3 regions of the Mycolicibacterium duvalii genome follow, and region 3 is predicted to be linked to each of the others. Evidence: riboswitches for the same ligand, from Rfam matches in the RefSeq annotation. Region 3 holds a riboswitch; each other region holds the start of a gene.
What was found. Region 3 has a riboswitch for S-adenosylmethionine ahead of G6N31_RS15800 (bifunctional o-acetylhomoserine/o-acetylserine sulfhydrylase). Riboswitches for the same ligand answer to the same signal wherever they lie in the genome.

Region 1 (4,175 bases), 630 kb from region 3:
GATCATCATCGCCGCGATGAACCGTGAGCAGGCCGCGACCATCACCAGCACCGGAAACGACCGCAACACCCCGCGGTGATCGGGCACCAGGTGGCCGGGCAGCCACAGATCGCACTGCACCTGCTCGCCGGGCAGATGCACCAGTCGGTCGCACGGATCGACCGGCACGTACTCCGGGCGGATGCGGGCCACGCACTCAGCGAACCAGGAATGCCCGCCCTCCCAGCGCACCCGCTCGGCGAGCACCGTCGCGGCCATCGTCGGGTGATCGGTCAGCAGCGCCCGCACCAGCGGTTCAACCTGCGCCCACGCCGAGGTTGTGACCGGTACCCGCTCATATCGAGGTGGCGCATCGGCCGCCAGTGCCTTGGCCACGGTGTTTCGCGATAAGGACAACCGCCGCGCGATCGCAGCCTGCGACAGCTTCTCCGACCGATACAGCCGGCGAATCTCCGCCCAATCCTCCACAGTAATCACTCTCCAATCGAAAGGTGAAGTGCTCACTTTTCGACCGGAACTACCTGCTCACTTTTCGACCGGAGCTGACAAGCCACACGGGTGGGGAATTTCGATGAGCGTCAGTGGGGAATTTCAGCGAGCGCGGTCACCACTGGCAGCTCAGGCAAGCGGCGTGGCCGGTGGCGGATACAGCATCGAGAACGACGCCCGGGTGCCGCGACGGCCATAGCACCGGGTCTGTCCCATGAACGGATTCATAGATGCGGCGGAGATATTCGCGTTGTGCCCATAACCGGCGCGCGATGCTGACTCCGGTCGATGCGCGCTTCCAGTCAATCCACTCGGTGACGAGTCGGGGCCGGAAGAGCACGTCCCAGTACGGTCCCCAGGTGTCAGCGTACCCGCGGGAGTGGATCCTGGACGGCCGCAAACCCCGGTGCAGCTCGGTACCCATCACGTAGCTCCTGAGTTGGTCGACTCCACTGCGTGGAGCCGTCGCAGTGCCGCGCGGAAATCGGGATTGGGATCGGCTTGGGGCAACACGTCGCAGACGTCCGCGAGGGCCCGGTCGTGGTGACACCCTTGAGTCGAGCGCCGTACAGCGCAGCGATCGTTGGTGTGCGACTGATCGCTCCCACACAGTGGACGAACACCGTGCGGCCTTGTTCACGCAGCGCTTCGATCGCCCACACGGTGTCGGCGAGGACGAAGTCGAGGTTGAGGTTCTCGCCGATCTGGTCGATCAAGCGAACGTCGAGATGAAGAGCGTGAGCTGGTATGTGCCCATCGGCGACTCGGCATAGCGACACCACGGCGTCGACCGTGGCGGGTAGCTTGCGCAGCGAGTGGGCTACACCGATCACCAGGCCGTCGTCATAGGGGTGCGATCCCGGGATCGGATAACCCCTTGTCAATGGGTAGGCGCGGTTGAGTCGCATCGGTTCGCCGCCGTCGATGATCAGGTCGGCCAGGTGCATCAGCCCGCGGGTATCAAGGCCCGGCCAGCCCTTGAGAGCGAGCCGCCACTGCCATGGCACACCCGAGGCTCCGTAGACCGCACCGAGTAGCCCCCCCGGCGATCGCGGCCACCGTGTCGGTGTCGCCCCCACTGCGGACAGCCGCTTCCAGGGCCCGACTCAGGTGGCCGACGCGAAAGGCCCCAGCGGCTGGTTCCTCGGCGGGCACTGGCGTTGTGGCGATCGCCGACCAGGCGGCCTGTAGCGCTGCGACCACCCACCCGTTGGCAGCAGTGAACGCCGAGGGTGGGCGCTCCTGTGCCTCGGCCAGACGCGCCCGCCAGAGGCCCCGACGGTCGGCATCGATGTGCGTTAACCCGATCCGGACATCGAGCTCACCGGTGAGCACGGCGTGGCGGATTGCGGTGCACCATAGGACGCACGCGTCTCCCGCATCCGGATCGAAGTGCGTCAACTCGCTGATAGTGCGGGCCGCCTGCGCCAGTGCTGCCTCATCGTGAAGGTAGGCCAGCGCGACGGGTGCGGTGCGCATCAGCGAGCCGTTGCCTGCGCTGCGGCCCGTGCGACGGTGCAGAGCTTCTGACTCTTCGCGGGCAGTCACCGCCGAAACGCCTTGTTTCCCGGCGGCCGACAACACGGTTGCGGTTTGGTTGCCGATGCCCTTGGCCGTGCGTGCCCACCAGTGCCAGCGCTCGACGATGTAGTCCAGTGACTTTTCGGCCCTAAGGTCAGCGCCGGTGGCGGCGATCTCGGCAATGGCGATGGCCATCGACGTGTCGTCGGTCCACTCGCCCGGCGCGAACGGACCAAGACCGCCGCCGATCATCCCGATCTGAAGATCGGCCTTCATCGGTGGATTGAACTCGTGTCCGGCGCCGAGCGCGTCGCCCGCGGCCGCGCCGACGAGGATACCGACGCCGCGGTCTCGCTGCGCGCTTGTCAGCTTCGTATTCGACACATTTGCTCCCGGCTGTTCCGGGGCCTCAATGAGGAGGCGCTCTTGTCAACGCCGAATGGGCGCCGACCGCTTCGTCATCCGAGCCACCCACGAGCGTGGGGTTGGCGTGCCGTTCCAGTCGGAGCTTGCCGACGGCAACTCGTGAAGCGCCCTTAATTGTAGCTGCGAATGCGAAACTTCGAACGCTGCAGCTAGCTCTGATCCCATACCTCGACCAGCAGCCGCTCACGGCTGCCGCATCGAGCGATCGCCTCGCGGTTGAGATACACATTCCAGACGCCGCGCTCGTTCAACGGGCTGTCCGGCGGTACCGGTTCGCCGATCAGTGGCAGCACGTCGTCGGCGTACACGCTGAAGGTGGAGGGGTAGCCGCCCACTGCCAGCTGGACGCCCTTGCGGTTCTTGATGAGTGCGAGAACCCAGTCCACCCCGCTGATGCCAGCGTTCCAGCGCGCGAGGATCCTGTCTTTCGACATCGACGGGCCCCACGAGTCGCGGTGCACCGTCACTGACCATCCGAGCATGTTGAACCTCCTTGTCTGCGGACCGGAGCCGTCCCGCCTGGTCGTCAGTCGTCGGGTGCGGTCAGGGCGCGGTACAGCGTCGCCCGACTGACCCCGAGGATCTGAGCGATCGCGGGCACCGGCTCGCCGCTGGCCCGAAGCTGAGCGGCCTGCCGAATCTGGGCGTCGCTCAGTCGCCGCGGGCGGCCGATCCCCAGCCCACGCGCCTTCCGGGCCGATTTCGCTGCCGCTCGGCGTTCTCGCTGGAGTTCGAGCTCCAGCTCAGCCAGCGACGCCATCACTCCGGCGATCATGCGGCCCACCGACGTGCTGGTGTCGACGCCCTCCCGCAGCGACCTCAACACGATGCTGCGCTCGCCAAGGTCGCGGATAGTGATCATGACCTCGGTGGCGCTGCGGCCCAGGCGGTCGACACCAGCGACCACGATGGTGTCACCCGGGCGGGCGTAATCGAGCAGCGTGGCCAGGCCGGGCCGCTGTTCGCGGGTAGAGGTGCCCGTGAGCTTGTCACGGTAGATCCGCTCCGGGTCGACCCCCGCGGCCGTCAGGGCGTCGATCTGCGCATCGAGTGACTGATGACCCGTGGACACGCGGGCGTAGCCGAGCAGCTGCCCGGACGCGGTGAGGGAATCTGTAGTTGTCATCGACACCGGTACCCCCGTTCCCGATGCCGAACGACCGCCCGTCTCACTAATCAGATCGAAACCCTTATGATACGCGACAACTATTGAGACGAAACTCCTGGGAGTTTCATTCCCGCACAGCGGCTCGCCAACGACGTCTCGAAATTAAAGATTTGAGACGAACTTCTCCTGCTACTCGATGCCCCCGCGCCTCCCAGTCACCGAAAGTCAGACCTTCGTCGGTCACCCATTCTCGGCGACCGTTGCATCACGTGCACGCGACCGGCGCAAGGAACGGACGTCAAGCATGGCATCCGAGTCGGTCGGCTGATCACCGCGTCATGGGAAAATGCGGGTTTCGTCATCGATCGCCTGCGTGCCGTCCATCAGGGCGTCCGCGTGCTCTTCAATACCCTCGGCGTCTATCTGCAGCACGAACAGTCCACTGGTCCCGGGGATGGCAACGGTCTTCTGCGCGACCATGCGGCGATCGCCTCCGCGGACATATATGCCACCGATGGTCACCGCCTCGAAGCCGCTGAGCTCACCGCTCTGGCCCACCTCTGGCCCCTCGAAGTTGGGGAGGGCTCGCAGCTCATTGGGGGCGACCCGCAAGACCCGGGCCGGATCCGCG
Region 2 (4,175 bases), 340 kb from region 3:
CCCTCCCAGCAGGACGCCCTCGTCGTACGGATGCGGCTCCAGCGCACCGATCCGATAGCCGGGATACCGGGAATCGAAGCGATCGGGCTGACCCCTCCGCGCGATCGATCCCGCCAACCTCACCAGCCCACGTGCGGGCATCTTGGGCCAGCCGTGCAGCAGGCTGCGCCACGCCAGCGGGACGGCTGACGCCCCGTGGACCGCGCCGAGCAGACCGCCGGCGATCGCCGCCACCGTGTCGGTGTCGAACCCGGCCCGTACCGCAGCATCAAGGGCTGAGCGCAGATGATCAGCGCGGAACACACCCGCGGACGGGTCGTTGTCGGGGACCGGTGTCGTGACGATCGCCGACCACGCCGCCTGCAGCGCCGCCACCACCCAGCCGTTATTCCGAAAGTCCGCCGGACGCGAACGCTCGGCCACCTCGAGGTGTTCGACCCACAGCGCACGTCGCTTGGAAGCTAGGTGCCGCAACCCGACACGCACGTCAAGCTCTCCGGTCAGCACCGCATGACGAATCGCGCTGCACCACAACACACACGCGTCGCCGGCGTCCGGGTCGAAGTGCGTCAGCTCGCTGATCGTTCGCGCCGCCTCCACCATGGCGTCCTCGTCATCGAGGTATGCCAGCGCGACCGGCGCGGTGCGCATCAGCGAGCCGTTGCCCGCGGTGCGACCCGTCCTCGCGTGCAGGTCCTCCGACACCGACCGCGCCCGCTTCGCCGTGATCGTCGAGCCGATGGCCGCGGTCCGCAGCACCGACCCCGTCTGGATCCCGATGTCCTTGGTGTGGCGAGACCACTCCAGCCAGCGCTGCACGATCTGGTCCTGCGCTGCCTCATCACGCAGGTCGGCGCCCGTCGCCGCGACTTCGGCGATGGCGATGGCCATCGCGGTGTCGTCGGTCCACTCGCCGGGCTCCCACACGCCGCCACCAGCCATTACCACCTCGAGTTCCGGCCCCCGCGGCGGCTGGAACTCGTACGGCGCCCCCAGTGCGTCGCCAGCTGCCGTCGCCAGCAGCACCCCTTCGATTCGATCGTCTCGTGCTGTCATGACGCACCCCCGGTTCCGATTTAGAGCGAATATGAGCTAATTGTAGCAGACCGGTTCGCTTCACACTGATTTGCAAATACTTGCGCTATGTGGCCGCGCTACGCTGTAGCGGCCATGGACAGCGACGAATACCGGGACAGCCGCGGCAAGACGCTGGCCGACTACCCTCGGCCGTCGGTCGCGGTGGACACCGCCGTCCTCACCCTGGACGACGAGCACGGCCTGCTCGTCCTGGAGGTCCGGCGGGCCTCAGGTCGCGGATGGGCGTTGCCCGGAACGTTCCTGCACCCGGGGGAGACCCTCGCCGACGCGGTCGACCGGTCGCTGCGGCTGAAAGCCAATGTCGGCGGCCTGCATCCCCGCCAACTGCACGTCTTCGACGACCCCCGCCGCGACGACCGGGGTTGGGTGCTCTCCGTCGCCCACCTCGACGTGGTACAGCCCGAGAGGCTGCAGTACCGCTTTCCGGAAGCCACCCGACTGATGCCGGTGTCCGCCCCGGGGCGATTGATCTATGACCATGCCGACATCGTCGCCCGCGCGGTCGAGCATCTGCGGGCGCGCTACCTCGACAAACCGGACCCGTACCGCCTGTTGGGGGAGCAGTTCACCATCCGCGAGCTGCGCTTGGCGCACGAACATGTCGCCGGGCGCCCACTGCAACGCGACTGGTTCCGCCGCACCATGGAACCTCAGCTCGTCCCCACCGGAACCATGGTGAGCCGTGGCCGGGGGCGGCCGGCCGAGCTGTTCCGCCGTCACGAAGACTGAGGCCGCGACGACCCGGCAAGCAGCCGGGCGAACGCGTCGCGTGACGCTTCGGGACTCGGCGGATGCACCTGCTGCCAAATGCGCAGCGGAACGTCCGCACCGCGATCGAAACTGGCTGCCAACCGAGGGTATTCATGCCTTTTCCAGTCACGCAACCGCTGATCACCCCGCCGGAAATCGTCCAGCCGCGCCAGCTGGCGCTCCTGAACCTCGGGGCTGGCGTTGAGGCGCACTCCGATGCCGTTCATCAGGCTGTGCCGACCGAGGTTCAACGGTTCGACCCCCCATCGCCGTCGTGCAGAGGAGTTGACCGCACGGCAGTCCGCGCACGCCAACCACGACCAGCGGGACGGCCCGCCCGCGGTCGCCCGGAAGCAGATGACGCACAGGTCGCACTCTCGGGACACGTCGGCCCACGCCCACTTCACGGGGACGTCCTCGCAGCGGCACGACTGCCAAAGCATCGCCGTCACCGACCCCGCGCGACGCACCGGGCCGCAGATTCCGCCGCACGGGATATGCACCGAAAGCTCGGTAATCCGTTGTCGCTCAGCAGTATCAGTCGACATATCATCGTTTCCGGTCATCGCAGTGCCATCTCTGGCGACGCCACCCTCGGGCGCCCACCGCTTGCACGCCTGCGGCGTACCCGCTCTTCCCCTGGGGCACCGTGCGGTGGTCGCGCGGTTGCCGGGACGACGGGCCAGGTACCCGAACAGCCGTCCGCTCGTGAGCTGACCCCAGGATAGACGATGCCACGGACATGTCAGTAGCCCTTGCTAGCGTGTAGTTGTCGGACCGGTGCGAACGTGGGAAGCGCTTCCGCCCCACGGTTGAGGTCAGGCATCCCCGCGCCGCACAGCAGATGCCCCACGCGACCAAGCCACGCCTCTGAACAAGGGGCCAATGAAAAGGGGGAACATGAGGGCACACCTCGACACCGCGGGGTACGACGTCATCGGGGACGTCCACGGCTGCGCCGACGCACTGCACGAGCTGCTCGACGCCATGGGCTACCAGCCCACCGGGCCCGGCGGCGCGTACGCGCACCCCACCCGGACGGCGATCTTCGTCGGCGACCTGATCGACCGCGGCCCCCAGCAGAAACAGGTGCTGGAGACCGTCAAAGCGATGGTCGACGCCGGCACCGCGCGAATGGTCCTGGGAAACCACGAATTCAACGCGATGGCCTACGCCACCGAGTGGCCGGACAAGCCCGGGAAATTCCTGCGGCCGCACGACGACTCGGACGACCCACGGTCGGCGAAGAACGCAGACCAGCACGCCGCGTTCCTCAAACAGCTCAGCGCCGACCAGCGCGACTTCTACCTGAAGTGGTTCTGGATTCAGCCGCTGTGGCTCGACCTAGGCGACATCCGCGTCGTGCACGCCTGCTGGCACGAGGACTCCATCGCCGTCCTGCAGCGCGAGCTGGGCGGCGACAAGTTCACCACGGTCGACCAGCTGGCGCGGGCGTCCACCGAAGGCGATCCGCTCTACGACGCCGTGGAGACCCTGCTAAAAGGCCCCGAGATCAGCCTCGCGGACCATGACCAACCCTCCTACCGCGACAAGGACGGGCACCTGCGTGACCGGGCCCGGATGTCCTGGTGGAACGGCGACGCTTCGACGTTGCGGAGTCTCGCCGAGATGGACGGCAACTTCACCACCGAAGCCGGCGAGCCATATCCCGACCTGCCAGACCTCGAGGTGGCAGCCGAGCACCGCGCCTACGTCTACACCCACGAGGTGCCGGTCTTCTACGGCCACTACTGGCGCTCCGGGCAGCCGCGCCGCCTGCACGACTGGACCGACTACACCGCGTGCGTGGACTTCAGTGCGGTGAAGGCCGGCACCCTGTTCGCCTACCGCTGGTCGGGGGAGGACCGCATCCGACCCGAGAACTACTTCCGCGTCGACCGACTCCGCGGAATCACAACGGATCCTCGACAGAAGAGAGACAGTCACGTGACTGACGGCGACAGGCCCATGCCGCCAGAATCAATCGAATCGGCCTTCGGCGCGTTGGCGTCAGCGTGGGACCCCGAAACCGCAGCGATCAACGCCGCTGTCGAACGGCTGGAGACCCTTTCCGAGGCCGAGCAATCAGAATTCTTGGCCACCGTGAGCCAGCGACTCGGCGCTGCAGTTCGCCAACTCGATGACGGATGGCTGGCGGCCACCGCGCTTTTCATGGTCGACGACCTGTACAAGAGCTGTGTCCACGGCATCCGTTGGTCAATCACCGCCGGACGTTACGTATCCGCGAGCGCAGGAGCGGTCCTACACGAGCTGACCCGTCGCGGATACGTGCTGCATGTGGTCATCGACAACACCCGGTCGGCGGT
Region 3 (4,175 bases):
GCCCGACTTCTTGACGTTGCCCTTCCAGTTCTTGATGTCGTTCTCGGTGTGGGCGATGTTCCAGTCGCCGCAGACGATCGCGTCCCGGCCGCCGACCCGCAGCTCGGCCATCCGGGCGGCCACCGCGGCCATGAATCGTTCCTTCTCCGCCTGCCGCTCGGTTTGCGCCTCGCCGGTCGGGACGTAGATGCTGGCCACGGTGACCCCCGCGGTGTCGACCTCCAGGTACCGCCCGTGGGCCTCGAATTCCTCGGCGCCGCAGCCGATGCGGATCGCGTCGAACGGCGTCCGGGACAACACGGCCACGCCGTTGCGGCCCTTCCGGTGTGGTCCGGCGGCGGCCAGCTGCCAGCCGTCGGCGATCGCGGGGCCCAGCGCGTCGGCCAACTGGTCGTCGTCGGCGCGGGTCTCCTGCAGACAGATCACATCGGCGCGGGTCTGCTTGAGCCAGGCCAGCATGCCGAGGTTGTCGGTGGACCGTTGTTTGACGGCCGCCCGGACGCCGTTGACGTTGATGGTCGTGACGATCACGGCCCAGACCCTAGAACACCCGGTTCTTGCGGTACCGCCGGTATCACCTTACTGTCGGGCCCATGAGCCTTCGCGCACCGATCCACCTCGGATCCGGGGAGCCTGTGTTGCTCCTGCACCCGTTCATGATGTCGCAGAACGTGTGGAAGGGCGTCGCGCCGCGGCTGGCCGACACGGGCCGCTACGAGGTGCTCGCCCCGACCATGCCCGGCCACAACGGCGGGGTGAAAGGCCGGTTCTTCCTGGACACCGCGGAGCTGGCCGACGACATGGAGCGCCGGATGGACGAGCTGGGCTGGGAGACCGCCCACATCGTCGGCAATTCGCTGGGCGGCTGGGTGGCCTTCGAGCTCGAGCGCCGGGGCCGGGCCCGCTCGCTGACGGCGATCGCCCCCGCCGGGGGCTGGCACCGGTGGTCGCTGCCCAAGTACGAGATCGTGTTCAAGTTCCTGATGGGCGCCCCGGTGTGGATCACCGCCAAGGTGTTCGGCCCGCGCGCGGCGCGGCTGCCGGGGGCGCGCGTGCTGGCCAGCGTGCCGTGCAGCGCCACCCCGGACGGCATCAGCGACGACGACCTGCGCGACATCATCGACGACGTCACTCACTGCGCGGCCTACTACCAGCTGCTGATCAAGGCGCTGCTGCTGCCCGGGCTGATGGAACTCGCCGACACCAACATCCCCACCCACATGGTGATCTGCGAAAAGGACCGGGTGCTGCCGCATCCCCGGTTCGTCAACCACTTCCGCAAGCACCTGCCCGGCACCACCCGCTACACCGAGCTCGACGCGGTCGGTCACATCCCGATGTTCGAGGCCCCCGAGCTGATCGCCGGGCTGATCCTCGACTTCCTCGACGACCAGGCCGACCCCAACAAGGCGATCGGCTGACGCACGTCGCGGGCAGGCCTGTTGGCACGATCGGTGCTGCCTGAGATAGAGTTCGATTCGGTCATGAGTGCCAGCGTCAAGCCCCGGCTTGCTGGCCGGCAACCCTCCAACCGCGGTGGGGTGCCCCGGGAGACGACCAGGTTGAGTAGCCGCACACGGCTATAAGGCAAGCGCGGGTCCGCCGCGAAACGGGCCCCTGTTTCACGGAGGAGCACGTCGATGACGCAATCAGACCCCAGTTCGCACTGGTCGTTCGAGACCAAACAGGTCCACGCCGGCCAGACGCCCGACGCCGCGACCAACGCGCGGGCCCTGCCGATCTACCAGACCACCAGCTACGTCTTCCGCGACACCGACCATGCGGCGGCGCTGTTCGGCCTGGCCGAGCCCGGCAACATCTACACCCGCATCATGAACCCGACCACCGACGTCGTCGAGCAGCGCATCGCGGCGCTCGAAGGCGGAGTGGCGGCGTTGTTCCTGGCCTCCGGTCAGGCAGCCGAGACCTTCGCGATCCTGAACCTGGCCAAGGCCGGGGACCACATCGTCTCCAGCCCGCGCCTCTACGGCGGTACCTACAACCTGTTCCACTACTCGCTGCCCAAGCTCGGCATCGAGGTCAGCTTCGTCGACGATCCCGACGACCCGCAGTCCTGGCGTGCCGCGGCGAGGCCCAACACCAAGGCGTTCTTCGCCGAGACGATCTCCAATCCGCAGATCGATGTGCTCGACATTCCGTCGGTCGCCGCGGTGGCCCATGACCACGGGGTGCCGCTGATCGTCGACAACACCATCGCCACCCCGTACCTGATCCAGCCGCTGAGCCACGGCGCCGACATCGTCGTGCACTCGGCCACGAAGTACCTGGGCGGGCACGGCTCGGCGATCGCGGGCGTCCTCGTAGACGGCGGCACCTTCGACTGGACCAACGGGCGCTTCCCGGGTTTCACCGAGCCCGACCCCAGCTACCACGGCGTGGTGTTCGCCGAACTGGGACCGCCGGCCTTCGCGCTCAAGGCGCGCGTGCAGCTGTTGCGCGACCTGGGCAGTGCCGCCTCACCGTTCAACGCGTTCCTGATCGCCCAGGGCCTGGAAACGCTGAGCCTGCGCATGGAACGTCATGTGGCCAACGCCGAGCGGGTCGCCGCCTACCTCGACGACCACGCCGACGTGGTGTCGGTCAACTACGCGGGACTGCCGTCCTCGCCGTGGCATGAGCTGGCAAAGAAGCTGGCGCCCAAGGGAACCGGCGCAGTGCTGGCCTTCGAGCTGGCCGGCGGCGTCGAGGCGGGCAAGGCGTTCGTCAACGCGCTGACGCTGCACAGCCACGTCGCCAACATCGGGGACGTCCGGTCACTGGTGATCCACCCGGCCTCCACCACCCACGCCCAGCTCTCCCCCGAGGAGCAGTTGTCCACCGGCGTCACACCGGGATTGGTGCGCCTGGCGGTCGGCATCGAAGGCATCGACGACATCCTCGCCGACCTCGAGCAGGGCTTCGCCGCGGCCAAACCGTACCTGGGCGGCAGCGCCGCCACCGATCCGAACACCGTGGCGTCGTTCTAAGAGGCGAGCTGACGTGACCATCGTGGATGTATCTGCCGACGACCGCGCGACACTGCCGCCCGAGGGCGAGATCGGCGTCGTCGACATCGGCGCGCTGACGCTGGAGAACGGCACTGTCATCGAGGATGTGTCGATCGCGGTGCAGCGCTGGGGCGAACTGTCCCCCAACCGGGACAACGTCGTGGTGGTGCTGCACGCACTCACCGGCGACTCGCACATCGTCGGCCCCGCCGGCCCGAACCACCCGACCGCTGGATGGTGGGACGGCATCGCCGGGCCCGGTGCGCCGATCGACACCGACCGGTGGTGCGCGATCTCGACCAACGTGCTCGGCGGCTGCCGCGGGTCAACCGGCCCGAGCACCGAGGCTCCCGACGGAAAGCCCTGGGGCTCGCGGTTTCCGGCGATCTCCATCCGCGATCAGGTGGCCGCCGACGTGGCCGCGCTGGAACGGCTGGGGATCACCGAGGTGGCCGCGGTGATGGGCGGCTCGATGGGCGGCGCGCGGGCCCTGGAGTGGATCGTCACCCACCCACAGGGGGTGCGCGCGGCGCTGGTCCTCGCCGTCGGAGCGCGGGCCACCGCCGACCAGATCGGCACCCAGAGCACCCAGGTCGCCGCGATCAGGTCGGACCCGGACTGGCTCGGCGGGGACTACCACGGCACCGGACGCAGTCCCGAGGCCGGGCTGCAGGTCGCCCGACGCATCGCGCACCTGACCTATCGCGGCGAGGTCGAACTCGACGAGCGGTTCAGCAACGATGCGCAGACCGGTGAGGACCCGGGTTCCGGCGGCCGCTACGCGGTACAGAGCTACCTCGAGCATCAGGGCCGAAAGCTGGTGCGGCGCTTCGATGCCGGAACCTACGTCACGTTGACCGACGCATTGTCGAGCCACGACGTCGGCCGCGGCCGCGGGGGCATCGAGGCTGCGCTGCGCGGCTGCCCGGTGCCGACGCTGGTCGGCGGCATCACCTCCGACCGGCTCTACCCGTTGCGGCTGCAGGCCGAGCTGGCCGAATTGCTGCCCGGGTGCGACGGATTGGATGTCGTGGACTCCGAGTTCGGTCATGACGGCTTCCTGCTCGAGACCGACGCCGTCGGCAAGCTGATCCGCCGCACGCTGGAGCTGGCGAGCCGGTGACCGACGCGCCCGAGCCGCGGTCGTTGTCATTCGGCGCCCAGGCC

Region 1: linked by a shared signal. The riboswitch ahead of G6N31_RS12760 (ADP-ribosylglycohydrolase family protein) and the one ahead of G6N31_RS15800 (bifunctional o-acetylhomoserine/o-acetylserine sulfhydrylase) in region 3 are both predicted to bind S-adenosylmethionine.
Region 2: linked by a shared signal. The riboswitch ahead of G6N31_RS27515 (hypothetical protein) and the one ahead of G6N31_RS15800 (bifunctional o-acetylhomoserine/o-acetylserine sulfhydrylase) in region 3 are both predicted to bind S-adenosylmethionine.

What each region holds. Positions count from the first base shown of each region.
Region 1 is NZ_AP022563.1:2,714,971-2,719,145, forward strand. Features, by position in the region: gene istA (IS21 family transposase) at 1-468, opposite strand, end outside; partial or broken gene G6N31_RS12760 (ADP-ribosylglycohydrolase family protein) at 913-2,394, opposite strand; SAM riboswitch class IV at 2,428-2,541, opposite strand; gene G6N31_RS12765 (hypothetical protein) at 2,586-2,918, opposite strand; gene G6N31_RS12770 (recombinase family protein) at 2,963-3,562, opposite strand; gene G6N31_RS12775 (LpqN/LpqT family lipoprotein) at 3,881-4,175, opposite strand, start outside.
Region 2 is NZ_AP022563.1:3,690,607-3,694,781, reverse strand. Features, by position in the region: gene G6N31_RS17465 (ADP-ribosylglycohydrolase family protein) at 1-1,056, opposite strand, end outside; gene G6N31_RS17460 (NUDIX hydrolase) at 1,171-1,827, shown strand; gene G6N31_RS27515 (hypothetical protein) at 1,815-2,075, opposite strand; SAM riboswitch class IV at 2,449-2,562, opposite strand; partial or broken gene G6N31_RS17450 (metallophosphoesterase) at 2,749-3,744, shown strand.
Region 3 is NZ_AP022563.1:3,348,239-3,352,413, forward strand. Features, by position in the region: gene G6N31_RS15790 (exodeoxyribonuclease III) at 1-531, opposite strand, end outside; gene G6N31_RS15795 (epoxide hydrolase EphH) at 594-1,421, shown strand; SAM riboswitch class IV at 1,481-1,600, shown strand; gene G6N31_RS15800 (bifunctional o-acetylhomoserine/o-acetylserine sulfhydrylase) at 1,641-2,987, shown strand; gene metX (homoserine O-acetyltransferase MetX) at 3,001-4,131, shown strand; gene G6N31_RS15810 (class I SAM-dependent methyltransferase) at 4,128-4,175, shown strand, end outside.